One region of the Sphingobacterium sp. Ag1 genome, then DNA from elsewhere that is predicted to be linked to it. Evidence: riboswitches for the same ligand, from Rfam matches in the RefSeq annotation. Region 1 holds a riboswitch; each other region holds the start of a gene.
What was found. A riboswitch is a leader RNA that binds a small molecule or an ion and turns the genes downstream of it on or off. The one in region 1 is predicted to bind thiamine pyrophosphate.
Positions count from the first base shown of each region.

Region 1 (7,570 bases):
TAGCATTTAGGAAATAAGTGATCTCGACAGTTTTGTTGGCTTCTCCGCTGACCAGTAAAACATGGTTGATTCCCATGGCTTTGAGTGCCATTGCCTCTAGTAATAGTTCGGAGTTGCTCAGGGTTTTGCGTTTGATTTTATTGTCCATGCTAAAACCGCAATATGTACAGATGTTTTGGCACTCATTGCTCAGGTAAAGCGGGGCATAGAGCTGTATGGTTTTACCGAAGCGACGTTGCGTGATTTGTTGGGTTTTTTGTGCCATTTGCTCCAGATATGGTGCTGCAGCCGGTGAGATGAGCGCTCTAAAGTCAGAGAGCGTTAAATGGTCTTTTTCTAACGCATGTTGTACATCCTGATCCGTAGCGTCATAAATCTGTGCATGGACCTCATCCCAGGAGTATTCATCGCGTATCATTTTGAAATCTGTCATAGTGAATCATCAATCAAATAAAAATGAAGTTAGGGGGCTCGAAGCGATTGCTTGGGAGCCTATCTTTCCCAATCCGGCCTCATAAGCTTTCCGTCCAGCGATAACGGCCTCTTTGAAAGCTTCGGCCATACGTATCGGATTATTAGAGACTGCAATTGCCGTATTGACAAGCACCGCATCAGCTCCGATTTCCATGGCTTTAGCGGCATCGGAAGGCGCTCCGATTCCAGCGTCTACGACCACTGGGACATTACTTTCCTCAATAATAATCTCGAGAAAGTCCAAGGTACGCAGCCCTTTATTGCTACCAATAGGGGCCCCTAAAGGCATAACGACAGCTGTACCTGCATTTTCTAAACGTTTGCAAAGTACCGGGTCTGCGTGAATATAGGGCATGACGACGAAACCCAATTTAGCAAGTGATTCGGTGGCGCGTAAGGTTTCAATAGGATCGGGCAGCAGATAACGCGGGTCGGGATGAATTTCCAATTTAACCCAGTTTGTTTCCAGTGCTTCGCGAGCAAGTTGAGCCGCGAGTACTGCTTCTTCAGCCGTTCGTGCTCCCGAAGTATTGGGAAGCAAATGGATTGCCGCGAGATCGAGCGCACTGATGAGACTGTCGTCTGAGTCGGTCTGGTCGATTCTTTTGAGGGCGACGGTGACCAATTGGGAGGCCGAAGCCACAATGGCAGCGCTCATTTCCGTGAGATTACCGAATTTGCCCGTACCGAGAAATAATCTGGATTCAAATACGCGATCGGCTATATGTAGGTTGCTCATAGTAAAATTTTATTGATGGATGAAACAATGTTTGGAGTCTTGGTTACGATTCCCGAGAGTGCTACACCGTAGACGCCAATTTCTAATAGATGTTGGATATCTTCAAGTTGGCTTATACCGCCAATTGCGAATATTGGAATAGGGGTTAGGCCTTCTCGGCGGACTTGTTGGATGATGTTTTCATATCCTGCAATCCCCAGTAGGGGACTTAGTTTTTGCTTTGTCGTGGTATAGGTGAATGGCCCGAGCCCGATATAGTCACAACGTTCACTTATTCTTTGTTTTACATCCGCAAAGCTATTGGCTGTACCGCCGATTATTTTTCCTGCACCCAATAGGTGCCGGGCAGCTGTTACACTGCAGTCGTCCAGTCCCAAGTGCACCCCATCAGCGTCTACGGCCGCTGCAAGCGAAGGATGGTCATTGATGATACAGCTGGCACCAAATTCGGTACAAACCTGCCTGATCTCTTGGGCGAGCGCATAAAGATCTTTTTCCTCGGCTTCCTTCCATCGGATCTGTATCCATTTGGCCCCAGCATCCAGCGCTTTCAGCATGTTATTTTTTTGTTCCCTTAAAGTTTTGCCTTGTGAGATATATTGGAGTCTTTCCATAGTTTTTGTTTGCATGCAATAAAATTTTGAATAGGATCCCGATGTTTCCATAAAGTGCCATATAAGGCAATTCCATCTGCACCTTGCTGCATCGGAATAAGACAGTTGTCTTGGTTTATCCCTCCAAGACCGATGAGACGAACAGCAAAGTTGGTACGTGACGGGATTTGACCGAGTCTTGCATTATGCGTTCCATACCCCACTTTTGAGATGCTCGGAAATAATGGACTGAGAAAAGCATAGGCCCAACGTTCATCAAGGCTATTGAATTGATCAATATCATGCACAGATGTTGAACAGATTGTTGTAGGCAATAGTTGATTTGCAGGTCCATGCAGTCTACTTTTATCGTTCAAGTGGATGCGTGCAAACCCAAGCTCAGCCGATAGATGCGGATGTGAGTGTAAAACCAATCTGTCGCGGTATATAGGAGCTATAGTTTCTATATATCGCGACATTTGTAAGTCTGTAAAATGATACTTACGCAAATGCAGAATATCAAGCCCTTCCTTAAACAACGCTGCTATAATCGCCTGTTCAGAACGAATTGTTTCTGCTGCTGTCAATGCAATAATCATGAATAGATCTCTTTTCCTTGTGCGATGAATTCCTGCGATTTTTCCAGCATTCCCTGGGCGGCACTATCCCTGATTTCCTGCGTTATTTTCATTGAGCAAAATTTGGGACCGCACATGGAGCAGAAGTGCGCCACTTTAGCCGCGTCTGCCGGCAATGTTTCGTCATGATATTCTCGTGCGGTATCTGGATCAAGGGAAAGGTTAAATTGATCTTCCCATCTGAATTCGAATCTCGCTTTACTCAAGGCATTATCACGATATTGTGCACCAGGGTGTCCTTTGGCCAAATCGGCCGCATGGGCAGCTAGTTTGTAAGTAATTACACCGTCTTTAACGTCCTTTTTATTTGGTAGGCCCAGGTGTTCTTTGGGGGTCACATAGCAAAGCATTGCACAGCCATACCAACCGATCATAGCCGCTCCGATGGCGGATGTGATATGGTCATAGCCTGGAGCAATATCTGTTGTTAAGGGACCTAAGGTATAAAACGGCGCTTCGTCGCAACAGGCCAATTGCTTATCCATATTCTCTTTGATCAATTGCATAGGGACATGGCCCGGCCCTTCGATCATCACCTGAACATCATGTTTCCAGGCGATTTTGGTGAGTTCGCCCAAGGTTTCGAGCTCCGCAAATTGAGCTGCATCGTTTGCATCTGCAATAGCTCCGGGGCGAAGACCGTCGCCAAGTGAAAAAGCCACATCATATTGTTTCATAATTTCGCATATTTCCTCAAAATGGGTATAGAGAAAATTTTCTTTGTGATGAAAAAGACACCATTTGGCCATGATAGAGCCGCCTCTGGAGACAATTCCAGTAACTCGGGATGCCGTGAGATGGATATAACGAAGCAATACGCCGGCGTGTATGGTAAAGTACGAAACACCCTGTTCGGCCTGTTCAATCAAGGTATCTTTGAATATTTCCCAGGTTAAATCCTCGGCCACCCCCTTTACTTTTTCGAGCGCCTGATAGATCGGTACTGTACCGATTGGGACTGGCGAGTTACGGATAATCCATTCGCGGGTTTCGTGAATATTTTTGCCAGTGGATAGATCCATGATGGTATCAGCCCCCCAACGACAGGCCCATACCGCTTTCTCAACTTCTTCCTCTATGCTTGAACTTACGGCGCTGTTGCCAATATTGGCATTGATTTTAACAAGAAAGTTGCGTCCGATAATCATAGGTTCACTTTCAGGGTGATTAATATTATTGGGTATGATTGCTCTTCCAGCGGCGATTTCTTCACGGACAAATTCGGGCGTAATAGCCTTGTTGGGAGTTCGGGCTCCAAAATTTTGCCCCCGATGCTGATGATCCATTCCAGGGGTACTAGCTTCCAACTGCTCAATACGTTGGTTTTCCCGGATAGCAACATACTCCATTTCCGGGGTAATGATGCCTTGCTTTGCATAATGTAATTGGGTGACATTCTTGCCGGCAGAGGCTACTTTCGGTTTGTGGCTATAGGCAAATCGGAGTTCGTCCAACGTTGGATCAGAAAGTCGTTTCTGTCCATATTCAGAGCTGATGCCAGTCAATTGTATGACGTCCTGACGATCCAAAATCCACTGTTCGCGAAGGCGTGGGAGCCCCTTTCGGATATCGATCTGGACGGTGTCATCCGTGTAGGGGCCAGAAGTATCATAGATTGTTACCGGCGGATTAATTTCGATCTGTCCATTCGTTAATTTGGTTGGGCTCAAGGAGATTTGACGCATAGCGACTTGAATAGGAAATAGTTTTCCGGCTACAAAAATTTTCTTTGCATTTGGAAAGGGGGATTGCGTAATTGTTTCAGCTGTCATTTTTTCTGTATTGTGGTGAATTACTCGGTTGATTTTTTTGAAAGGCTATCCGCCCTGAGATGCGGTGATTAAGATAATCTGATCATAAGGCTTAACTGTCGTCGTAGCCCAGTCCTTTTTGGGGATGACTTGGTTGTTGATGGCTACAGCCACACCCTGGGTTTTGCCAGATAATTCCAAAAGTAACAAGCCTTCAAGTGAAGTAAGTGCGGGATCGAAAAATCGAATTTGATGGTTTATTGTAAGTTCCATTCCTTAATTTTTTTGGTAAAACTTTAGGAATGGCTGCACAAAGGCGCAGCAATGCACCTTGTAGACAGCTCACTTTTCCCTACGCCAGTATGATCCGGATCAGGTTCTAAGGGTAAAATCTCAGCCTGCATGAGCAGACACCCCTAAAGTTGCGACTAATATAAGGTTATTTTTATGAAAGTTGCAAGAAATTTATTTTGCTGTCTGAGGTATATCGTGCAGGAAAGGACAGGTCACTATGTGGAAAATATTTGATATATTAGATTTTTAAATCAGCTAAAACAATTTAACAACCACCAAGAATAGTACCTTTTCATGCGTAGGATTTTATTAACAATACTGTTGTGTATAGCGAACAACACTTATGCCCAACCTAGAAGCAACTGCATCGCCGTACAGTTGACGTGCGAACATCTGGTCAATCCATTGGGTATCGACGCAACCCAGCCGAGACTTAGCTGGCGCCTTGAGGACCAACGTAAAGGTGCGGTACAACAGGCTTATCAGATCCTTTTAGGGCAAGATTCGCTGGCACTACTGAAGGAGACGAAAAATAGCTGGGATAGTGGCAAACAGCTCAGCTCGTCCATGTTAGTGCCCTATAACGGCGTACAGTTAAAGCCACAGACCACGTATTTCTGGAAGGTTAAGGTCTGGGATAAGGATGGTATATCAACAAGTTCTAAAATAGCATCGTTCGAAACTGGAATGATGGGAATGGACCTTTGGAAAGGAAAATGGATTAGCGACAATAAGGATATTCATGCGCGAGAAGCGCCTTATTTTAGAACAGAATTTAAGATAAATAAGCCGATAAAGTCTGCGCGCGCGTATATTGCCACTGCAGGGCTATATGAGCTTTCCATGAATGGTCAACGCGTAGGAGACCATCGCCTGGATCCAATGTATACTCGATTCGACCGGCGTACATTATATGTCGTGACGGACGTAACCCGGCAGCTCCAACAAGGAGAGAACGCTATTGGCGTTGTTTTGGGGAATGGCTGGTATAATCACCAACCACTAGCGGTTTGGAACTTTGATAAAGCACCGTGGCGGGCCCGACCAACATTCTGTTTAGAGCTGAAAATCGTTTATACAGATGGTACAGTAGAAACTATTGTTTCAGATAAGCAGTGGAAAACAGCTTCGGGACCAATTAATTATAATAATATTTACACTGGTGAGCATTATGATGCAAGACTGGAAATACCCAACTGGGACAAACCTAAATATGATGATTCAACTTGGCAGGCTGTTCAGTATAGAAATGCGCCATCTGCACATATCGTTTCCCAACAGATGGTACCGATTCGGCTCGTGAAGTCCTATAAGCCCAAATCAGTGACAAAGATAGACCAACGTACTTATGTTTTCGATATGGGCCAAAATATGGCTGGGATTACAAAAGTTAAAGTCAAAGGAGCTGCAGGGACTATGCTACGTATCAAGCATGGTGAACGATTGTCGGCAGATGGGCGTCTTGACCTGTCCAATATCGATGTTTATTATCGGGGCGATAAGGAAAAGGAACCCTTTCAAACGGACATTCTGACCTTAAGCGGTCGTAATGATGAGTTTATGGCAAAGTTCGGTTACAAAGGGTTTCGTTACGTCGAAATTAGCAGTAGTGCGGCAATTGCATTGGATAGTTCGGCTGTGACCGCTTATTTTATGCATAGTGATGTGCCCTCCATTGGACAGCTCAAGACGTCATCAGCGTTGGTCAACAAACTATGGGAAGCGACCAACAATGCCTACTTGTCCAATTTGATGGGCTATCCGACAGACTGTCCGCAGCGCGAAAAGAACGGTTGGACAGGGGATGGCCACCTTGCGATTGAAACAGCTTTGTACAATTTTGACGGGATAACAGTTTATGAAAAATGGATGGCGGATCATCGTGATGAGCAACAGGAGAACGGTGTCTTACCCGATATTATTCCAACTGGGGGATGGGGTTATGGTACAGCGAATGGTTTGGATTGGACAAGTACCATTGCCATCATTCCTTGGCAGATCTATCAGTTTTATGGAGACCCACGTGCATTAGAAGAATGCTATCTTAATATCAAACGCTATGTCGATTATGTCGACGGAATTAGCCCATCTGGGTTGACAACGTTTGGGCGTGGAGACTGGGTGCCAGTGAAGTCACAGTCCAATCTGGAGTTGACCTCCTCGATTTATTTTTATGTGGATGCGACCATCTTGGCTGCTACGGCTAAATTGTTTGGTCACACAGCAGATCAACAAAAATATGAACTGCTGAGCAGAAAAATTAAGACGGCCATCAACGCTAAATTTTTAGATGCTTCCAAGGGTATTTATAGCAATGGAACACAGACTGAACTGAGTGCTCCACTCTATTGGGGTGTGGTACCTGACGAAATGAAAGCCCGGGTTGCAGCCAACCTGAATAAGAAAGTGGAAGAGACCAACTTTCACTTGGATGTCGGAGTATTGGGTGCAAAAGCATTATTGAATGCGTTAAAAGATAACGGTTATGCAACGACAGCCTATAAGGTTGCGGTACAAGATACCTACCCGTCTTGGGGATGGTGGATTGTAAATGGCGCGACAACATTGTTGGAGAATTGGGATTTAAAAGCAATCCGTGATATTTCAGACAACCACATGATGTTTGGCGAAATCGGTGGTTGGTTTTTTAAATCTATCGGTGGGATTCTGCCGGATCCTAAACAACCTGGATTTAAACATGTGCTCTTAAAACCCATCTTCCCCCAAGAACTGAAAGAATCTTCTATTTCTTATGATTCACCCTACGGTAAAATTGTTTCCGAATGGAAGTTAAAGGATAAAAAGATTGTTTATGATATCCAAATACCCGCAAATGCCACGGCGACATTTTATCCGCCGGATAATGTTAGCATTAGCAGTAGGGATGTCGTCCAATTGGACGCTGGTAAACATAGGCTGGAGCTGGAACTCAAGTAATCATAGGCTCCGATCTGTTGTTTCATTGCCCCGACCGTTGGTATTATGCTCTTATCATGTTATGTATTAGAGTGCTGTCGCGAGTTTGCCCAGCTGTTTTAATTTTAAAGCGAGTTCATTGCTCCAGGGCAAACCAATACAGAG
Region 1 is NZ_LBGU01000031.1:40,223-47,792, forward strand. It holds gene thiH (2-iminoacetate synthase ThiH) at 1-433, opposite strand, end outside; gene AAW12_RS07320 (thiazole synthase) at 443-1,213, opposite strand; gene thiE (thiamine phosphate synthase) at 1,210-1,827, opposite strand; gene AAW12_RS07330 (thiamine phosphate synthase) at 1,788-2,405, opposite strand; gene thiC (phosphomethylpyrimidine synthase ThiC) at 2,402-4,216, opposite strand; gene thiS (sulfur carrier protein ThiS) at 4,262-4,468, opposite strand; TPP riboswitch at 4,528-4,623, opposite strand; gene AAW12_RS07345 (alpha-L-rhamnosidase) at 4,784-7,426, shown strand; gene AAW12_RS07350 (PLP-dependent aminotransferase family protein) at 7,493-7,570, opposite strand, start outside.

Region 2 (7,570 bases), on a different contig from region 1:
GACCTTAGCCTGTTATATTTTATAACATACCACCATCAACAGGAAGAACCTGTCCGGTTACGTATGCCGATAAGTCAGATGCTAAATAAAGACATGCGTTGGCAACATCTTCTGGTTGGCCAGCACGTTTCAATGGAATTCCGGCTTCCCATCCTGCCACAACTTTAGGATCCAGTACATCTGTCATTTCGGTACGTATAAAGCCTGGAGCAACTACGTTTGCACGGATATTACGAGAACCTAATTCTTTAGCGACCGATTTTGTGAACCCAATGATACCAGCTTTTGATGCAGCATAATTTGCCTGACCAGCATTTCCCTGAACACCAACAACTGATGACATATTGATAAATGAACCCTTACGGTTTTTCATCATAATTTTCGAAGCAGCTTTTGTAACGTTAAAAACAGATTTTAAGTTGACATTTAATACATCATCCCAATTCTCTTCGGTCATACGCATTAATAAGCCGTCTTTTGTGATGCCGGCATTGTTGACAACGATATCCAATCCGCCAAAGTCAGCAACGATCGCGTTGATTAATTGTTCTGCTTCTTCAAATTTTGAAGCATCAGAGCGATACCCAATTACTTTGGTGCCGAACGCTTGAAGCTCCTGTTCAAGTGCCTGTCCTTTTTCGACAGAAGAAAGATACGTAAAAGCGACGTTAGCACCATGTTGTGCAAACACTTCTGCAATTTTCCTTCCGATTCCTTTTGATGCTCCTGTTACCAAAGCAATTTTTCCTTCAAGTATTTTCATCTGTATAAGTTATTTGTTCTTCCATTATTCACGCCAAGGCATTTATGGCCATTTTCCACGCGCTGTCTTTCGTTCACAGTCCTTTTGTTCTTGGAATTCAAGACGATATATGAACTCGTTTCCGTTTGGTTTATCTTGGTTATGCCACAGTGCCTGTGTTTTACCGATGCCGTCGTATGAGCGAATACATGATCTTTTTTTAGCTACTGTATACGCTATTGCCCGTCGATGTTCTGCAAAAATGTTAAAACTATATTATAACACAAAATCTTTCGATAAATAACGGGTTAAAATAGAAAAACATTGTGTGCTGACCTGGTGTTTATCTTGGAGTAGGGGAGTGTTTTTAATAAACAATTTTAGAATTTTACGGTAAGCGATCGCTCACTTAGGATTATTTTAATAAATCAATGGTATTTTTGAATAAGTGGTTCTAAAAAGTACAGTTTTTTGACAAAAGACTTGGACGTTTACCAAAAACTATATTAAATTTGCATCAATCACAAAAACATGAGCAAAAAATCAAATAAAGAAGTTGACGTTGTTCTAATCGGCGCCGGTATTATGAGTGCTACTTTGGGTACTCTAATCAATGAATTAAGCCCAGACATTAATATTGAAATTCTTGAGCGTTTGGATGTTGTGGCTGCTGAAAGTTCTGACGCATGGAATAATGCTGGCACGGGTCACTCTGCTTTATGCGAGTTGAATTATACCCCCGAACAGAAAGATGGTTCTGTCAAGATTGATAAAGCAGTGAAAATTGCCGAGCAATTTGAAGTGTCTAAGCAATTCTGGTCCTATCTTGTTGATAAAGGCATTATTGCACAACCTGAAAATTTTATCCGTAGCATTCCACACATGAGTGCGGTTTTTGGTGAAAAAGACGCTAAATTTCTAAAAACAAGATGGGAAACGTTGACGACCCAAAATTTGTTTAAGGGAATGGAGTATACGGAAGATACAACATTATTGAAATCATGGATTCCATTAATGATGGAAGGACGTGCGGCAGACGAAAAAATCGCTGCAACAAAAATGGATCTCGGTACGGATGTGAACTTTGGTTCATTGACGCGTGATTTGATCGCAAATCTTGAAAATAAAGAAAATATTTCGATTTCCTTAAACCACGAAGTAATTGACATCGATCGTGAAGACGATGGTCGTTGGGAAGTGGAAGTCAAAGATTTAAAGACAGGAAAGAAGAGAGAAATCAAAGCAAAATTTGTATTCATTGGTGCCGGTGGTCACTCCTTGTTATTGTTGGAAAAATCCGGCATACCAGAAGCAAAAGGTTATGGTGGATTCCCGGTGGGAGGCCAATGGCTACGTTGTGTGAATGAAGAGATCATTAATACACACCATGCGAAAGTATATGGTAAAGCTTCTGTCGGTGCGCCGCCAATGTCGGTACCGCACTTGGATACACGTTATATTGATGGCAAGCAAGCCTTATTGTTTGGACCTTATGCAGGCTTCTCAACGAAGTTCTTAAAACAGGGGTCTTACTTCGATTTACCGGCTTCTATCAAATTGTCTAATATCCGTCCGATGTTATCAGCCGGACTTGATAATTTACCTTTGACGAAGTATCTTATTACTGAAGTCATGAAGTCACCTAAAGATAAACTGGAGTCCTTAAAACAATTTATGCCTACAGCTAAATTGGAAGATTGGGTCATTGAAAAAGCAGGGCAACGTGTTCAGGTCATCAAAAAAGATGAAAAGAAAGGTGGAATTTTGGAATTCGGTACAGAGGTAGTGTCTAGTGCCGATGGTTCTATTGCTGCGCTATTAGGAGCGTCTCCTGGGGCTTCCACTTCTGTTGCTATTATGATCAGCCTGTTGAAGAAATGTTTTCCTGAACGTGCCAAATCAGATGAATACCGTAAAAAACTACGTGAGATGATTCCTTCGCATGGGAAATCATTGAACGACGATGCGCAACTTTGTAAAGAAACGCGTACGCGTACGCACAAAGCGTTGAAATTGATTGCTATAGAATAATCAATTCGACCGAAAATATACTTATGGGGTGCTTGGAATGACCGTGGTCATTCTCGGCTGAGATTATACCCAATAGAAGCGATTGTACCTCCTTGTACAATCGCTTTTATATACCTGATCCAGGTAATGCTGGCGTAGGGATTTAATTTCAATCAAAATAGCCGTTTCTCTCCCATAGGTTTATTATGAATGACACGAAATAATAAACAAGGCGATGACTTCTGAAACAATTCTCGAAGCTTTTATAAAACAGATTCAACAGGCCACCATTGCGGAATGGCTAGGGGTATCCTTTGGTGTTTTACAAGTTTGGTTTTCCCGGCAAAATAAATCCATCAATTACATTTTTGGGATTATTGGGATCTTAATTTCTGTATACGTATTATTCCATGCGAAACTATATGCCGAAATATTGCTACATCTCTATTATTTGATCATGAGCATCTATGGCTGGATCTATTGGAAATATAGTCGTGACGTAGCTACGCCCATAACACACTGTGAGCCGAAAGAATGGTGGATAGTCGGGGGAATTTGTGCCGCCGGTTTTCTCTTGTTTTATTTCGGATTGGTACACTTAACAGATTCTGATGTACCGCTTTGGGATTCTGCAGTTTCCTGTACAGCTTGGGCAGGGATGTGGTTATTGGCAAAGCGGAAGATAGAAAACTGGATATTGTTGAATATCAGTAATCTGATGGCAATTCCTTTACTGATCCATAAAGGGCTGTTTCTTTATTCGGGCTTGACGTTATTTTTATTTGTTATGGCATTTAGTGGGTATTTTAATTGGAGGAGAATAATACGTGAAGAAAGATATGCAATTCAATAGCGAAGATATCGCTATACTGAAAGATAATCAGGCAAAAGGAATTCAGCAGAAAACGTTGTCAGATGGACAATTGCAGCTGATTTACCGTCGGAAGTGGTTTAAGATTTGGGTTCCCCGTGCATTAGGTGGATTGGGGTTAAGTGTACCTGAAGGACTCAGTTTATTGGCTGAGCTGGCTTATTGGGATGGGGGATTAGCCTGGACAGTCACGTTATGTTCAGGAGCAAATCTCTTTGTCGGTTTTATTGATCCCCTTATAGGAAATCAAATTTTCGAAACGGATCGGGTTTGTTTCGGGGGTAGTGGACAGGCATCTGGTACTGCTACGCGTGAAGGGGACCACTATCGACTCCGTGGTTTCTGGAGATACGCTACCGGAGCACCGCATTTAACCCACTTCACATTAAATGCCGCAATTCAGGAGGCGGGAAAACCCGTATTGGATGAAAAGGGTGAACCACTGATCAAGTCATTTTTTGTCGATCGGGATCATGTACTGATTCACTATGATTGGGATACATTTGGATTGGAGGCTACGGCTTCGCATTCTTTTTCACTTGAAGACATTCTTGTCGATGGTAGGCAGTCTTTTGAGATTGATGCGGCAAAAAGTGCACGTGGCGAGCCGTTGTACCAATATCCCTTTATGCCTTTTGCAGAATTGACTTTATTGGCAAACTTTATGGGCATGCACAAACGCTTTCTGGATCTGGTTGAAAAACTGTTTGTAATGAAAAGCAATCAATCTAAATGGGAAAAGTCTGAAAGTAAGGCTGCGTTTAGGTTGCTGGATGACCTTCAGCAGGATTATGCCAATCGGAGGGAAGCCATCATGAATTTGGCCGCTCTTTCTTGGGAAAATCTTCACGATGGCAATGATAATGCCGCGATTTATGAACAGATAGGGATACAAAGCCGGGATTTTGTGGAATCTATTTTGACAAATACAATACGACTCTATCCACATACCGGAATTTCAGGGGCAGCCCTTGATCATGAAATCAATATCATCTTCCGGAATATTTTTACGGCTTCGCAACACAAGTTATTGCAAAAGAGCTTCTAAACAACAAAGACTATCCTAGGATAGTCTTTGTTGTTAAATAGGATGTGTTCCCGGCGGGGGTCGAACCCACATCGTCAGAACCGGAATCTGAAATTCTATCCATTGAACTACGGGAACGTCTCGCAAAGATATACTATTTTCTAGATCTTACAAACAATCTTTGTGATAAAATTATATCTTTTAGCAATCAATTTTTAAGGCATCTTATCGTCAGTATTTTAGCGTTTAGCTTTCGTCAATTCTCTATTTTTTTTACGTCAATGCTAATAGTTTCCATATATGCTTAGCATCGGGCGGGCCATGTGGAATGAGAGGTGGCTAGCACGATTGCCCCTGAATAAAGCAGTACAGTTCATTTGGACGACCGAGCTGGCAAAAGGTGATCGGACATTCATCACGACCGTGGATGATATTGCGTAATAACGGAATGAAGGTAGTCCCTATCGATGTGTGTGTATATTTCGGTCGTGGTAATACTTTCATGACCGAGCATATCCTGTACAGCTCTTAAGTCGGCACCACCTTCCACGAGATGTGACGCAAAGCTATGTCTAAAGGTATGTGGGCTGATGGTTTTTTGTAAACCGATTTTTAAGGCAAGTTCTTTGATGATCAAGAAGATCATGACCCGGGATAATGCGGCGCCTCTTCTATTGAGGAATACAATATCTTCATTTCCGGCCTTAATCTTGATATGAGGTCTGATTGTTTCTAAATAGATGCGAAGGTGTTTAATGGCGTGTTGACCAATTGGAATGAGGCGTTCTTTGCTTCCCTTACCCTCAACTTTGATAAATTCGACGTCTAAAAAAAGGTTTGATATTTTGAGTGTGACAAGTTCGGAAACACGGAGACCACATCCGTATAAGATTTCGATGATCGTTTTATTACGCTCACCCTCGGGTGAAGAGAGATCGATTGCCGCGATCAATTGGTCAATCTCATGTATGCTCAAAACGCTGGGCAGCTTGCGTGCCAAGCGTGGTGCCTGAAGAAGGTCTGTCGGATTGTTGACTAATTCATGCTCGATCATCAAAAAGTTAAAGAAAGTCTTCAGACCAGATATCAGCCGGGATTGTGTGAAGGGTGAAATATTAAACTCCTGCAACCAAGCCAAAAACTCCTGTATGTTCTTTCTCGTGACGGTATTTAAAACCAAATGATTGTCTTCGCAGTAGATCTGAAATTTGGATACGTCATTTAAGTAAGCATCAATTGAATTAACGCTTAAGCCTCTTTCGAACTTTAAGAATTGTTCGAATTCTTTTTTTATATCACTCCAGTTTTCAAAATCCATTTGCAACAAAATTACAATTAACTGTTGTTCTTTTCGAAAGTTATTCTGTATTTTTAAGTGGAATTTTTACAGATTATAAGTAATACAAAGAGACGTTCCCTTATAGCGGGTCCCGATTCCTCCTTGGATAATGAAAAAAGTATTAATCTGTATTTTACGATTTATCGGGACAATTGATCTCCTGTTCCGTTTACCCTAATATAAAACAATTAGCAAAAATAACTGAAAAAAGACATTTTTTTGTATGAAATTCATTAAACCACTCGCATTAGCTTTTCTATTACCGGCTACGTTCTATATAGCAGAAGCAAAAATGCCAACCACGTTAACTGCGGAAGCGCGCGCGATTCTATCCCAAGATAGTTTGGCCCTGAATCAAAAATTACCCTTCGACAATGAAGTCATCACAGGGAAACTGAAAAATGGATTTACATACTTTATTCGTAAAAATAGCGAGCCTAAAGGTCGTGTTACCATGTATCTGGGCATGAAGGCCGGCTCTATTCTGGAAAATGAAAAACAGCTCGGTCTGGCACATTTTTTAGAGCATATGAACTTCAATGGCCTGAAGCACTTTCCAAAGAATGAATTGGTTAACTACCTGCAGAAAGCGGGTGTTCGATTTGGATCGGACCTCAATGCCTATACCAGCTTTGACCAGACCGTTTATCAGCTACCCATTCCTTCTGACGATCCTGAACTTTTAAAAAATGGTTTGCAGGTAATGCGCGATTGGGCTCAGGACGCTTTGTTGGATGGTGAAGAAATTGATAAAGAACGGGGTGTTATTCTCGAAGAAAAACGAGGTGGAAGAGGAGTACAGCAGCGTTTACAGGATCAATACTTTCCGATGTTGCTCAATGGTTCCCTTTACTCCAAACGTTTGCCGATCGGAACGGAACAGATACTGAAAACATTTCCCTACACAGAAATACGCAAATTTCATGAAGACTGGTATCGCCCGGATTTACAGGCCCTGATCATCGTTGGAGATATTGATCCCAAGGAAATGGAAGAAAGGGTGAAAGTATTGTTTTCCGATATGAAAATGCCCAAAAAAGCGTTGGAGCGTAAAAAATATCGTGTCGATCTGTTAAACAAGAACCAGTTCTTGGCTATTTCAGATCCGGAACTGCCCTACACTGTTGCACAGATTTTGATCAAAAGCGAAAAAGAAAAGGTTTCCACGGTAGGAGATTACAGAAACGAGCTGTTGAAGAATGTGTTCAATCAGATGATCGCGGGTCGTTTTTCTGAATTGATGCAACAACCGAACCCTCCTTTTATGCAGGCAGGTGGAAGTATCAGCGATTTTGTTGCTAACCTTAATACTTTTTCATTGTTGGTAGTGCCTAAACCAGGCGAGTTGGAATCCGGATTTAAAGCGATGTTAACCGAATTTGAGCGCATTCAAAAATACGGTTTTACACAGACGGAGTTGGATCGGGCTATCGCCGATATGAAAAAGGGTAACGAGATGTCTTTTATCGAGCGTGATAAAAAGAAATCGGATAGCTATGTAAACCGTTATCTCAATTATTTTATTGATGATGAACCGGCTTTAAGTAATGAAAACGCTTATCGTTTGACTAAACAGTTGTT
Region 2 is NZ_LBGU01000044.1:271,067-278,636, forward strand. It holds gene fabG (3-oxoacyl-[acyl-carrier-protein] reductase) at 20-763, opposite strand; gene AAW12_RS21940 (malate:quinone oxidoreductase) at 1,274-2,773, shown strand; TPP riboswitch at 2,788-2,932, shown strand; gene pnuC (nicotinamide riboside transporter PnuC) at 2,988-3,605, shown strand; gene AAW12_RS21950 (hypothetical protein) at 3,592-4,671, shown strand; tRNA gene AAW12_RS21955 (tRNA-Arg) at 4,717-4,788, opposite strand; gene xerD (site-specific tyrosine recombinase XerD) at 5,066-5,968, opposite strand; gene AAW12_RS21965 (M16 family metallopeptidase) at 6,213-7,570, shown strand, end outside.
Region 2: linked by a shared signal. The riboswitch ahead of pnuC (nicotinamide riboside transporter PnuC) and the one ahead of thiS (sulfur carrier protein ThiS) in region 1 are both predicted to bind thiamine pyrophosphate.

Region 3 (7,570 bases), on a different contig from region 1:
CAATAGCCTGTTGTCTCGGAAATAAAAAAAGTGAAATTCGTGCCCTCGCAGAAAAAACAACAACGGTTGCCATGATTCCAAATGAGCTTGTCAACCTTTGGATGGGAAAATACCCCTCTTGGCGAAATTTCATCATATCAAGCTATTCAAGCCGTATGGACGAAATGTTACAAGCTATTGATAGTCTAGCTTTTTCCAATATGGAAGAACGAATCATCCAATATCTGAAAGCCAAAGTAAAGCTGAACAACGACCGAATACTTACTCTTACGCATCAGGATATTGCTTCTGACCTAAACACATCCCGGGTAGTTGTCTCCCGAATTTTAAAAAAACTGGAACAGGAAGATAAAATAGTGCTCCTTCGCAACGAAATCAGGGTATTAGTGGAATGACCAAAACATTTGTATCTTTAGTTAGACGTAAATTTCAAGAGCTATTAATGTAATTTTAGATGAAGATAGAAAAATTAGGATTTATAGGATTAGGAAACATGGGGCATCCCATGGCTAAAAACCTGGAAAAAGCAGGATTTCCCCTTTCTGTTTACAATAGAAACCGTGCAAAAGCAGCGGGCTTTGAAGAGCAATCAATGATCAGAGAAGGTATAGCCGAATTGGTCGAACATGCTGATATTGTATTCTCCATGCTCACCAATGATGAAGCTGTCAATGAAGTATATGAAAAAATCCTTCAAGGAGATATCAAAGGGAAATTATTTGTCGATATGAGTACCATATCCCGTGAACTCACGCTGTCTATCGCATCCAAACTCAAAGAAAAAGGAGCCGCATTTATAGATGCACCTGTGGCCGGGAGTACAAAGCCAGCCACAGAAGGCACTCTTATTATTATGGTGGGTGGTGATCCCGAAGATCTTCATCGCGCCCGGCCATACCTCGAGCAGATGGGCAAGTCGATCAAACATCTTGGCGAAAATGGACAGGGAATTGCCGCCAAACTTGCGATCAACTATTTTCTTTCAACGATCTATCAAGGTCTCGCAGAGACGATCTTATTTTCAGATAAACTGGGAATTCAACGGAGTGATATGCTCGAAATCATCAATGATAGTGCCAGTGGCAGTGGCGCAACAAAAGTCAAAACGCCTTTACTGGTGGAAGAAAACTACAGTCCTGCTTTCGCGCTAGATCTTATGCTGAAAGATATTCGACTGGCGCAACAAGCCGGTGCCGAATATCCCCTCCTCAAGACATTACTCGATACCTACGGAAAAGCACACGACCAAGGTCTCGGACAACTCGATGTTATTGGTATTATTGAATCCATAAAGTCGTAACTTCAGGTTGGCGACAGCGGAAAAAATATACATTGAAAATTATATTTAGTTGAGATGGACTCCAAATTAGGTTCATTTCTGATCACATAAAATAATGAGCGGAACAAATTATTGACAGATGAAAACAGTTATGACACTATTGATGCTTACTATGGTCACGATGACTACGCAGGCCCAACAATTAAAGCAGGTTTCTTACCAGGATGGTGAACAAAAACTCAACGGCATGGTGACCGCCAATAGGGCAAAAAAAGGCCCTGCTGTCTTAATTCTTCCTGCGTGGAAGGGAATTGACAACGAAGCGAAACAAGCGGCATTGCTTCTTGAAAAAGAAGGTTACATCGCGTTCATTGCCGACATCTACGGTGAGGGAAATATTCCTGCGGACAACACCGCAGCTTCGAAAATTGCAGGCCACTACAAGACGGACTATAAAGCTTATCAGCACCGCATCAAGCTCGCATTAGAACAACTGAAAAAAGAAGGCGCAGATCCGACAAAAATTGCGATCATTGGCTATTGCTTTGGAGGTTCAGGAGCATTAGAAGCGGCGAGAGCCGACTTCCCCGTCAATGCCGTGATCAGTATCCACGGAGGCCTATCCAAAGCTGCCGATAGACCCAATGGTTCCATTAAAACAAAAGTACTCATTGAGCACCCTGCAGCCGATAAGAGCGTATCAAAAGAAGATTACGATGGGCTGGTCAAGGAATTAAATGAAGGAAAAGCAGACTGGCAAATAATTACCTACGCAAATTCTGGACATACGTTTACGAATCCCGAGTCAGCGGAATATAATCCCGTGATGGCCAAACGTGCCTGGGAGCACACCTTATTATTTTTGAAAGAAGTATTAAATTAAATAGCAAAGTCAACAACAGCAATATCGACCCAAATGAATTATAACGCGAAACTGCACATTTATCCGATTATCATTCAGTTGTTGATATTGCTGTTATATAGTCCCATTGCAGCATCGCAAACAGTAAAATCGTTAACAATAGCTAGCCCTACACAGGCAGTTCTGTTTGTAACCAATGAGTCCGATAAATCAACTGATTTTATCATGCGTTTACACGAAAAAAATGCTGCGGCGATTTTCAAGCAAGTACCTTTTAGCACAACAAATTTACTGGTCACAAAAACCGATGCAAAAAAACTTACATTTAGCGTTAAAAATCAACAATGGACCATCGATGTATTGTCATTGAAACAACGTCATGCCATGATCTTGTTTGATGGCTTAGGCAAACCCAAGATCATATACGATAGTAATACCTATCTGGCAGCAGCCAAATCCATATTAAGCAACAACACACAAGTTGCGTCAAAGAATCCTTCGTCACAATATAATGCCCAACATTTCTTTGACTCCATTGCACAAGTGCAATTTATTCCATCCAGGCAATATGCAGCGGCTATTATCGCCAATACAGCTCTCCCTCTTTACTACAGTCAGCGTAAAAATCAATGTGACGGCACGTACGTCATGCAGCAGTTTTCCGATGAAAATGAGGTGGAAACTGGAGCAATTGTGACGACTGTATATGAAGAAGGCAAAGAGCTCACATCCAACAATCTTTCCGGCGGAAATAATTATTTCAGCAAAAGATGCTATAATCAATTCGGACTTATCGACTCCATACAGTACCTTCAAAACAGCAAATGGAGCAACAGCACCATTTACCGTTATCTCCCAAACGCCATTGTTTCCTACGATCCAACATTACAAACAGCGACAATAGACCACTTGAACAGCAAACTCCAGGTTGTAAAAAGTGAATCCATTCATTTTTTATACCAGCGGATAGATTGGACCATTTACAGTTATGACAAACAGAATCGCATTAACGAAGAGGTGTCGGGCAGAAATGATCAAAGGGAAAGTCGGGTCCGTTATGCGTATAGCGATCCGAAAACAAGTGATTATATACTACGCCAAACCTTCGACCAAAATGACCAACTCACAGCGGAAATCAAGCGATCCTACCGGGCCAACGAAACAGTTGATGAATTCTACTTCAAGGGAGTATTGCAACAAAAATCAATTGTAAAAGATTTGGGAAACTGTACGTATGAAAACTGGAACTATAACGGGCATGGGAAGCTCACGGGCAAATACGTACAAACAAGAAAACCGCAATAGACATAGACCGAAAAGACAGTATACACCCGATGGAACAAAAGTTCTACCTCCTTATACAGTAAAAACGCAGGACAAAATCAAAAAAAGCGGCAAAAGATAGATTTCTGCATTAATTTTGATAGCGATAAATAAACATCGTATTGAAAAAAAGAAAACTGATCAGTCAACAGCACCCCATACTCTATTTTTTTGCAGTATGGGTAAGAAGAATGCAGCGAAAAGCCGTCTGGCTATTTGACGACAAAAAATACAGCACAGTTAAATCAGCTGAAAAACTTCCCTTTCGTATTAAAAAGCATCAGTCTGTATTATTAAAAAAGCTGGGCGAAAATAATATGCAATTGCAGATCAACAAAGTGACCAACCTAAAAATTGCAGCAGCACAGATCAATAGCATTCTGATCAGACCGAAGGAAACCTTTTCATTTTGTAAACTCGTGGGGCTTCCCACCGTAAAGAAAGGGTATCTGCCCGGCATGGAGTTATCCTTCGGTGAAGCAAGGGCGGGTATTGGCGGTGGAATCTGTCAAATATCCAATCTCATCCATTGGCTTGTTATCCATAGTCCACTCACCGTCAGCGAACGTTATCATCACTCCTTCGATCCTTTTCCTGACGATGGTCGTGTTTTGCCATTCGGCAGTGGGGCTACCGTATTTTATAACTACCGTGATTATCAATTCACCAACAACACGCCTTACACCTTCCAGATCAACCTCTGGTTTACAGAGAAATGTTTAGAGGGCGAATTGAGGATCGATCAGGAGCTGGATTTTGCATACCATGTCTTTGAAAAAGAACATCACTTTCTCAAAATAGACAATCAGTTCTTTCGTAAAAATGAGATTTGGCGCGAGAAGTTCTTAAAGTTTCAGGGTGGAAAGATTTTAGAAACAGAACTTTTAACCAAAAATTTCGCCCGAGTCACCTACGTCCCTACCCTGTATACTGAAATTAGTGCCGATCAAAATACGACCGATTAATTCAGCGAGCGAAGTGATCGAAAAATGATAAATATGAAAAGTCCACTTTTTTGTTTAAGTTTGGTATGGCTTTGGGGGTATTCTGTATAGAATTGAGATAGTCCCTTTGAACCTGATTCGGTTTATACCGGCGTAGGGAAAAGCAAAAATCCACTGTACAGCATACTCCTTCTGCACAGGCTATCGCTCTTCTTCCCCCCAAGGCCGCACCGTACATCTTAGCACATGTAAAAGAATGGAAGATTCAATTATCAATTTATTAGCGCAGCTGAGGGTTGAAAAACCCCTTGTACACAACATCACAAACTTTGTCGTGATGAACAATACCGCCAACGCACTTTTAGCCCTAGGGGCGTCCCCTGTGATGGTTCACAGTCCTTTAGAAGTACGCGAAGTTGTCGATATTGCGCAAGCTCTTGTCATTAATATCGGCACCTTGAGTGAAGATACAGCCGAAGCTATGCTGGTTGCTACCGAACATGCCAATACCATTGGACGGCCATGGGTACTTGATCCCGTGGGTGCCGGAATATCGGCATTCCGCAATGATTTATTAGCCAATCTACTTGATCTCAAACCAACGGTTATTCGGGGAAATGCATCAGAGATCATGACGCTGTACAATTTCAACCAACCGAACACAAAAGGAGTCGACAGCACGACAGCTAGTAAGGATGCACTCCGATTTGGCCAATTATTGCAAAAACAAACCGGCTCCATTATCTGTATTTCCGGAGAAGTAGACTATATTCTTTCCGAACAATACAGGGTTGAAGTCTTTAATGGCGCCCCTTTAATGACGCAAGTAACAGGACTTGGCTGTAGTGCTACTGCACTTATTGGTGCATTTCTAGGTGTTACAGACCAATATGTTGAAGCAGCTGTTGCCGGCGTGTCCATTTTGAGCTTGGCTGGAGAACTCGCGGCCCAAAAAGCCACTGGCCCGGGTACCCTACAATTGAACCTCTATGATGAGCTCTATCAGCTCAATGCAGAACGTCTAAAATCAAAGCTCAAGATCAAATGTTATGCGCATTAATCCGCTTTTTCCCTACCCTTTATATTTGGTAATTTCTGAGCGGGACTGTTATCCTCAACATTGGCTCAATGTCGCCGAAGAAGCCATCATTGGTGGAGTCGATCTTATTCAATTACGCGAAAAAGCTGACGATCCGGCCACATTTTTGGATAAAGCCATCCGTTTGAAAAAACTGACCGATCATTACGGTATTCCGCTCGTGATCAATGATGCCGTAGCAATCGCTGCAAAAATCGAGGCATGGGGAATACATGTGGGGCAAAATGATGTGCAGCCGCTCGCTATTCGCGAAAAATATGGTGACAAATTAACCATAGGCTGGTCCATAGAAGCTGTTCAACAGCTAGAAAGTCAACAAATGTGCGCTGTCGACCACCTTGGTGTAAGCCCCATTTTTTCAACGAGAACAAAAGTGGATACGGTAACCGAATGGGGAATTTCGGGTTTAAAGCAACTTAGGACTAGGACGGAAAAACCATTGATTGCAATCGGCAGCATGAATTTGCAAACCGCTGAACAGGCTTGGAAAGCAGGTGCAGACTCCATTGCAGTCGTTTCGGCCATCTGCCAAAGTCAAGATCCCAGAGCGGCCAGTGCACAACTAAAAGAACTATTAAAATGACAAAAGATAAAAAATACCGTGTCCCTACTGTACTCAGCATTGCAGGGTTCGATGGTAGTGGTGGAGCAGGCATACAAGCAGATACCAAAACCATATCGGCATTAGGTTGTTATGCCATGAATGTTTTAACTGCCTTACCCGTTCAGAACACACAAGGTGTAAGAAATATTTATGAAATCCCCACTGCAGCCGTCAAGGATCAATTGGATGCGATTTTTGACGACATCTATCCCGATGCAATCAAAATAGGGATGGTACACCATATTGAACTTGTGGAGCTTATTAGCAGCTATTTAAAAGAATATAAAGGGCCTATCGTATTTGACCCAGTCATGGTATCGACCAGTGGACACAAGCTCATTCACGATGATACGATTCAGGCCTGCATTGAACTTCTTTTTCCTTTGTCCACGTTAATTACACCCAATTTAGATGAGGTAAGTGTCTTAGTAAACGAAGTTATTGACACTGTTCAGAAAATGGAAAAAGCGGGAAAGACCTTGTTGGCCAAAGGTTGTCAATCCGTACTGATTAAAGGCGGACATCTCCAAAGTCAAGAGTTAACATCCTTATTGTTCCAGCACACGAATTCACCAATTGAATTCAAATCACAAAAAATTAACAGCAAAAATACACATGGTTCCGGTTGTTCGCTTTCTTCAGCAATTGCGAGCCATTTGGCACAAGGCGTTGGTCTCGATAGCGCGGTAGATTTCGCATTGGCCTATATACACGCAGCAATAGCCGGTAGTAAAGATCTTCTTATTGGCAAAGGAAATGGGCCATTAAATCACTTCCACAATCCGATTAAACTTATTCAATATGAACTGGACTGATCATGCCTGGGAATCCATAACAGCTATTTATTCGGATATACTTACTATGCCGTTTATTGTTCAGCTTAGTGATGGTAGTCTTCCCCTGGATAAATTTCAATTTTACATGCAGCAGGATGCTTTCTATTTAGAAGAATTTGGCCGTGTGCTCGCCTTTATAGGTGCAAAAAGTGCGGATAACCAACAAGCATTGGACTATTTCGAATTTGGTCGCAATGCGCTTCTTGTTGAACGGGCATTACACGAAAATTACTTTCGGGAGTTTGGTTTAAGTCCTGTCGACGAGAACAACAAGATCCAACCAACCTGCCATCATTATGTACATTTTCTCAAAAGCGTCGCCGCTTTCGAGAGCGTTGAGGTCGCAATGGCGGCAACACTTCCCTGTTTTTGGATTTATAAAGAGGTCGGAGACCACATTGTATCGACAGCAAATACGCAGGGAAATTCCTATTCAAAATGGATAGAAACTTATAGCGGTGACGATTTTGCACAAGGAGTTATCAAGGCGAAAGACTACGTGGACAAAATTGCAGCAGAAACTACTGCAACAAAACGGGAGAAGATGCGACAAGTATTTGTAACAGCTTCCCAATTAGAGTATCAATTCTGGCTAGCAGCCTACAAACGAAGGGTATGGTAAA
Region 3 is NZ_LBGU01000043.1:772,331-779,900, reverse strand. It holds gene AAW12_RS20560 (Crp/Fnr family transcriptional regulator) at 1-395, shown strand, start outside; gene AAW12_RS20555 (NAD(P)-dependent oxidoreductase) at 455-1,300, shown strand; gene AAW12_RS20550 (dienelactone hydrolase family protein) at 1,419-2,162, shown strand; gene AAW12_RS20545 (hypothetical protein) at 2,196-3,446, shown strand; gene AAW12_RS20540 (VanW family protein) at 3,587-4,429, shown strand; TPP riboswitch at 4,493-4,585, shown strand; gene thiM (hydroxyethylthiazole kinase) at 4,665-5,468, shown strand; gene thiE (thiamine phosphate synthase) at 5,458-6,090, shown strand; gene thiD (bifunctional hydroxymethylpyrimidine kinase/phosphomethylpyrimidine kinase) at 6,087-6,926, shown strand; gene tenA (thiaminase II) at 6,913-7,569, shown strand.
Region 3: linked by a shared signal. The riboswitch ahead of thiM (hydroxyethylthiazole kinase) and the one ahead of thiS (sulfur carrier protein ThiS) in region 1 are both predicted to bind thiamine pyrophosphate.

Region 4 (7,570 bases), on a different contig from region 1:
ATTGCAATTCTTTCCAGTGTTTTTGCAAGTTCCTCCTGGATAAATAGGTCACCTGCTCGCCAAACTGTGGTTTTGATAATTGCAGCACCGGCAGGGTTCAGTTTGACAAAACGCTCTTTATGGCTTTCAAACTCATTGGCTTGTCGTTGACTGATTTTAAACCCTGTTCTGGCTAGCTGTATTGCTGGGAGTAAGAGATCTTTCCATTGTAATTTGCCGTACTTTCTGTGTGCTTCCCACATACCAGCAACAGATCCAGGGATACCAGAGGCCAATTGACTATAAAGGCTCAACTCAGGAATAACATTGCCTTGGGCATCGAGATACATATCCCGGGATGCTTTTAGAGGGGCCTTCTCACGAAAATCTAAGGCATCTAAATTACCCCGATGATCGCGGTAGAGCATAAAGCCACCGCCGCCAATATTTCCTGCATTGGGATAAACAACTGCAAGAGCAAATTGCACGGCAACTGCAGCATCTATTGCATTCCCACCTTGTTTTAAAATCTTTACCCCGACCTCTGAAGCCAAAGGATGTGCTGTGACAACGGCAGCCTTATTAAAAGTACTGACCTGCTCAACCTTAGTATTTAGCTGCTGTCTTGTCGCACAAGAGGCAAAGCATATGCTTGCTATGAGCGAATAGGTTATGAATTTATACATCGTACGCGATTTAAAATTTAAATATTATCTCAGAGAGTTGTACAAACAATACTACTCTTGGTTATTTAAGTTTTTCGTTGTTTTTATGGCGGTCGGCATCCCGAATTGATTTCTTTTGAAGATTTTGTTCCAAAGCTGCTGTTAGATCAATTCCCGTTTGATTGGCAAGGCACATCAAAACGAATAATACATCGGCCATTTCATCTGCTAAATTAACTTCTTTGTCTGATTTTTTGAAAGATTGTTCTCCGTATTGCCGAGCCATTATTCGGGCAACTTCACCGACTTCTTCCATGAGTATGGCGGTGTTTGTCAACTCGTTGAAATAACGTACTCCGGTACTATTGATCCATTTGTCAATAACCTCTTGTGCTTCTTTAATTGTCATCCTGTTCAATAAAAAATTAAAAGTTGTCCTTATCTTTTGTGTCCATGACGATGGTAACTGGCCCATCATTCAGTAGGTCGATTTTCATATCTGCTCCGAATATGCCAAGTTGAACCTCTTTTTGAAGCAATTGACTTAATAATAAAGCCATCTCTTCATACATTGGTTTGGCTTTGTCCGGTTTTGCTGCCCTGATAAAAGAGGGCCTGTTTCCTTTTTTTGTTTGAGCAAATAGGGTGAATTGTGAGACGAGTAAGATGTTTCCGTCTACATCCTGTATCGACTTATTCATCAGACCTTGTTCATCCTCGAAGATGCGTAAGTTGATGAACTTCTGTCCTAACCATTTCAGATCTTCTATTGTGTCTGCTTCTTCAACTCCTAATAAAATCATTAGACCCTGCTGGATCTGGCCTGTAATCTGATTATCTACCGTACAAGAGGCGTTTTTCACTCGTTGTATAACTGCGCGCATAATGAAAAGTATAAAATCAAAGGTAAAAATTCCGATTGTTAAACACGATGGGAAATTCAGTTTTCTCCTGAGTGTACATAGAAACGTCCCTTTCTCCCGAAGGAAAAAGGGACGCTAATTATGCTAAAGGATTTGGTCGGAAGCGATCTTCAGTCCGCCTTCCCAGCTGTTAATGCGTTTGGAATTAGATGGCTATTATACAGTGTGGTTTAGAATTTGAAATTCAAGCCCAGTAAGAAATTCGTTGGCGCTTGTGGGAAATAGAAATTATAATATTTCCGGGTATCACCTTCCATCCAGCCAAAGGTATAGCCATTGGCCTCGTACTTCTCGTTCAATATATTGTTGACCTGTAAGGTTGCACTGATGTTTTTGATACCTAATGCTGTAAAGTTATAGTTTGCTAACAGATTGTTGACAAAATAAGAGGAAATGCTTCTTTCTTTCGCAGATGAATTGTCCAGGTATTGTCTTCCTACAAATTTGGATAGAAGCGAAAATGTAAGTGATGTTATTGGGGTGTAAGAAAAATTACTTGACAAAATAGTTCCTGGCGATAAAGCAATGTTTGTTTTCGAATAAAATATCCTTGTATCGCCAATGACCTCTTCAAAGTCTTTAATTTTATTTTGGCTGAAACTAGCGGTTGCTTTCCAGTTGAACTGTTTGCTGATGTTCCATGATCCATCGAATTCAAGACCCATTCTATAGCTATCATTGACATTTTGTCGAATTGGGGAGCCCGTATCGCTGATTTCACCGGTTGGAATCAACTGATCCTTGTAAAACATGCCATATCCATTCAACCCGATGTTGAATTTTTCATTGATAAAACGATAACCCAATTCAATGTCCTGCATTTTCTCAGGGGTAGGATCTGGTAAGGCGCTATTTTTTTCTATAAAATCCTTGCGAACAGGTTCTTTTTGTGCAAAGGCATAAGAAGCGTATACGTTTGAATGGTCATTTAGCAGATAAGTTGCACCGGCTTTAGGATTCAGGAAATTAAACTTAGGATGATAATTATAATTTTTTACCTTATCATCATCACCATACATGTGGTAATCTACATTCCGATATTGAATATCGGCCATTAATATCCATTTTTCTAGTTTGTAATCGACTTTTAAGAAATTGCTAAAATCATTTTTTTGTGATTCCCCATAATAATATTTGTCGTCAAGAAAACCTGTCGATGCATACTGTGCCCAAATCACCTGGCCATAATGTTTTCCTTTGTATTGGTTATAAGCTCCACCCCAAGTCATTTCAAGTTGATCATTCGGTCTGTAATTCAGGGCATAGGTCATGCCATAAAAATAATTATCCAGCCATCTCCTGCGGACAAGATCCGTTTTTTGTATGGTATCTTTACCAATGATGACGTTAGGCAAACCGTATTTACTTAGTTTATCTCCCGGTCTCATTTCTTCATAGTAACCATAACCTCTTGTATAGTGTAAGGCTGTATTGAGCGTCAATTTGTCGTTCAGTATATTGGTATAATGAAGTTGATGATGTTTCTGCGTATAATTATCTGTTTGATTTTTATACGTGTATAGGTTATAATTCCGGCCAGCGTTCATGAAACGATCCTTCTCGGCACCGGAAATTTCGAGTGCATTATCAGCATAATCATCCATGCGCGACCGATCTCCTGTAATCAATGGTTCAGGAACGCCATTCCAGGCTTGATAGGTCTTTTCTTTTCCCCAGAATACAATTCCTTTTAAAATATGTTTTTTGCCATAATAGCCTCCGTCCACATAGAAAGATTGTAAGTCTGAACTACCTCTTTCGATGTAACCATCGCTACTTATTCGAGATAATCTGGCATTGAAGGCAAATTTGTCGTCAATTAGTCCGGTACCAACTTTGACCGTATTTTTCCAAGTATTATAAGAGCCAAATGAATTGTTGAGTTCTGCGTAAGGGGTTTCTACTAGAGTATTGGACTGAATATTCAATGAGGCTCCAAATGATCCGGCACCATTCGTCGAGGTCCCAATACCACGCTGAACTTGGATGCTCTCGGTAGAAGAGGCAAAGTCGGGAAGGTTTACAAAAAAGGAACCCATGCTCTCCGCATCATTTAGGGGGATTCCATTGAGTGTTACGTTGATTCGTTGATTGTCGGATCCCCTGATCGTCATTCCTGTATAACCTATGCCCGCACCGGCATCGGAATTCACCTGCACGGATGGGGTCTGATTTAGAAGAAATGGGATATCCTGGCCGAGGTTGTTACGTGTTATTTCTTCTTTGGAGATATTTTTAAAGGTTGTTGGGGCATTCCTTTTGGCACGGGTAGATTGAACAAGCACTTCTTCCATTTGAATGGTATTCGGTTCTAATGCTACGGTGAGCTCCAAATTGTCTTTAACATCCACATTTCGGCTCCATGTTTTATATCCAAGAGAAGATACCTGAATCTGGTGTTTACCTGTATTGATACGGTATAGTTTGATCAGTCCATTTGTGTCCGATTGGCCAGCGAAGGATGCTTGTCCATCTATGGATATGGAAACATACTGCAAAGGGGTCTGATTGGTATTGTCTACAGCTTTAATTGTCAGATTTTGTTGCGCAATGGCAATTTGGCTTGAAATAGTAGCTAAGGAGCTACAAATCAAAAATTTGATCATGGTAATGTATTTTGTTTGAGTTAAACAAATCATAGCAAGGGGTTACTATGACCGCACTATTTAACTAACCTCTCCCTACGCCAGCATTATCTGGATCAGGTGTACAGAATTTAATCTGTTGGGTATAATCTCAGCCTTTATTTGTGTTCCTGACAAAACAAGGCACCCCTATTCGATGCTGCGAATATATAAATTTAAAATTGAAATGAAGTATAAAGAAGTAATTTATGACAAATACAAAAGAGGGTATTTATGCTATTATTTCTTTTTGGTTAAAATTTTGTGCAAATTGTTGTTTTTGGTATTTATTGTTCTTTTTAGGTACCTTGGCATGAATTTTTCTACTAGGGTATGTATTCATACAGGTCAAAAATTTTTAGTTACTAAATTGATAGTGAGGAGATAAAATGTTAAAGTATTTAAGCGCTAATTATATTCTGCCGATTACTTCAATGCCAATAAAAGATGGCATTGTTTCGGTGGATGAGGAGGGGGTAATTCAAGGTATCTATGACCCAACTTCATTTACACCTTCAGATAAAGCGAAGGTTGAGAAATATGAAGGAGTGATAATTCCAGGTTTTATCAATGCACATTGCCACATTGAATTGTCGCATATGAAAGGTATTGTTCCTAAAGGTACAGGGCTTCCGAGCTTTCTCAGTAAGGTGATGACAACGCGGTCGGCGTCGATGAAAAAAATAGACGAGGCTATGGCAAAAGCCGATCGAGAGATGTACGAAAATGGTATTGTCGCAGTCGGAGATCATGCCAACACCGATAATTCCTCAAAATTGAAAGAAGATTCACAGCTCCTATATCACACCTTTGTGGAGGTACTCGGAATTGAACCTGAAGAAGCGGACTTTAAGTTAAAGGAGGCTAAATCGTTGACGCAGGAGTTTAGGAATGGGCATGTATCCATTACGCCGCACGCGCCCTATTCTTGTTCGAAGGTCCTTTTCAAAAAATTCAAGAAGATGGTTCCGGAAACAAATATTATCAGTATTCACAATCAAGAAAGTGAAGAGGAGAATAAATTGTTCCGTTATAAAATGGGAGAGTTCTTGGACTTTTATAAAAGTATAGGGAAAAACGCCGATGCGATTAAGGCACAGGCAAGAAACTCGATTCAGTCTTATCTTCCTTATTTACCTTACCCCAATAAATTATTGTTGGTTCATAATACCTATACCTCGCTGAAAGATCTGGATTTTGTAGAGCGCATGGATCGTGATGTGATGTGGTGTCTTTGTCCAAAGGCCAATCTTTATATTGAAGGAACATTACCAAAGGTTCAGAATTTTATGAATGCCGGACAGCGTTTAGTAATCGGAACGGACAGTTTAGCTTCAAACGACACATTGTCTATTTTGGAGGAGCTAAAGGTATTGCATGCGCACTTTGAAGATCTCGATTTCTTGCAGACCATTCAATGGGCTACAATCAATGGCGCTATCGCGTTGAACATTGAGGATGAATTTGGGTCACTCGAAGTGGGTAAAAAACCAGGGATTGTGTTGTTGCAAGGGATGGAACACATGCGCCTAAATGAAGATGTTAAGGTAAAACGTTTAGCGTAGTATTTAATTCCCTAAAACTTCTGTACTTTTGCTCTTATTGAATCGTCCATGGCTGTAATAACGAAACTATAGTCATGGTAAGTTCCATCTGACCGATGGAAGAAAAAATAAGTTACAGATGAAACATTTGAATATTTCAATAAGAGGTAAAGTACAAGGAGTCTTTTTTAGATTGACAACCAAGGCGGTTGCGGATCAGGTCGGTGTTAGGGGCTTTGTTGTCAATTTAAAAGATGGTTCTGTTTATATCGAGGGCGAGGGCGATGATTTTGCACTGGATTCATTGTTGGAGTTCTGCCAAGAAGGGCCCGAGGGAGCAATTGTTGAAAGTGTTGAGGTAAAGGAAGGCGAAATGAAGGGCTTTTCCAATTTTGAAGTAGTTAAAAGAGTTCAATCTTAAGTCTTTTCGCCTTGTCAGTACTCAAAAAATTCGCTGGACAGACCATGATTTATGGTCTGAGTACGATTATAGCACGTATGCTGTATTTCGTCATGACGCCATTGTATGTCCTCAAATATCCACCTGCTTCCTACGGAATATTTACCAATATGTACGCTTGGGCGTCCATGATCAATGCTGTTTTGGCATTTGGTATGGAAACGACTTTTTTTAGGTTTCTCCAAAAAGTCGAAGAAAAGGATAAGAAGCAGGTTTTCAATAATAGTTTTATCGTCATTGCCACTCTGGCAACATTATTTTTTATAACGGCCTTTGTCTTTGCGGGTACTTTTGGTAGCTGGTTGAATAAGGGAACCTATAATGCCGATTACGAGAGCTATGTGAAGTATTTTGCCCTCATATTGGCATTGGATGCTTTAGCTATTGTTCCTTTTGCGAAATTGAGATCGGAGGGAAGGCCTATTCGATTTGGTGCTATTAAATTGGCCAACATCGGTATTATGGTTATTCTTAACCTATTCTTTATTGCGCTAGTTCCCTATTTGATAAAAGATGGTGGTGCTTTGGGCACTTGGTGTTCCGGCTGGTATAGAAATGAATGGATAGGTTATGTATTTATTTCCAACATTGTAGCAAGTGCGGCGACCTTTCTATTGCTTCTGCCTGAAATGAAAGGGTTTTATTTTAAACCCGAAAAGCAGCTAATCTTAAAGATGCTATCCTATAGCTTTCCGATTTTAATAGCCAATATTTCTTATATCATCAACGAAAATTTAGATAAAATTGTATTGCCAATCTACCTGCCTAAGGATATTGGTGATCGCGATTTGGGTATCTATGGAGCCGTTGGAAAATTGGCGATGTTTCTGAGCATTTTTGTTCAGGCTTTTCGATTGGGGGCAGAACCATTTTTCTTTTCTTATGCAAAAAATGCAAATGCGAAAAAGACCTATGCGTTAATTATGGAATATTTCGTCATTGCCATGATGTTAGTCATGTTGGGGATTACAGCGAATATTGACTGGCTGAAGTATTTTATTAAAGGAAATGTGGAAACACGTGACTTATATTGGTCTGGATTATTCATTGTTCCTTTGTTGCTGTTCAATTATGTGCTGCTGGGCATCTATATGAATCTTTCGGTATGGTATAAGCTTTCTGATCAAACGCGGTACGCTTTGTATATTTCATTGGTAGGCGCGGGAATAACCATCGTGGCAAATTATTATCTGATTCCGAGATACAGCTATGTGGGAGCATCAATAGTCACATTTTTAGCCTACTTTGCTATGGTTGTGCTATCTTATGTATGGGGGCAAAAACATTATCCTATACCTTATAAATTGGGAAAGATCCTGATATATATATTTGCGGGAATATGTTTCTCCTACCTTTCCTACTTTGTGTTTCATCA
Region 4 is NZ_LBGU01000042.1:178,769-186,338, forward strand. It holds gene ggt (gamma-glutamyltransferase) at 1-665, opposite strand, end outside; gene AAW12_RS16820 (nucleotide pyrophosphohydrolase) at 727-1,053, opposite strand; gene dtd (D-aminoacyl-tRNA deacylase) at 1,070-1,528, opposite strand; gene AAW12_RS16830 (TonB-dependent receptor) at 1,738-4,173, opposite strand; TPP riboswitch at 4,228-4,353, opposite strand; gene AAW12_RS16840 (amidohydrolase family protein) at 4,581-5,756, shown strand; gene AAW12_RS16845 (acylphosphatase) at 5,875-6,156, shown strand; gene AAW12_RS16850 (lipopolysaccharide biosynthesis protein) at 6,201-7,570, shown strand, end outside.
Region 4: linked by a shared signal. The riboswitch ahead of AAW12_RS16830 (TonB-dependent receptor) and the one ahead of thiS (sulfur carrier protein ThiS) in region 1 are both predicted to bind thiamine pyrophosphate.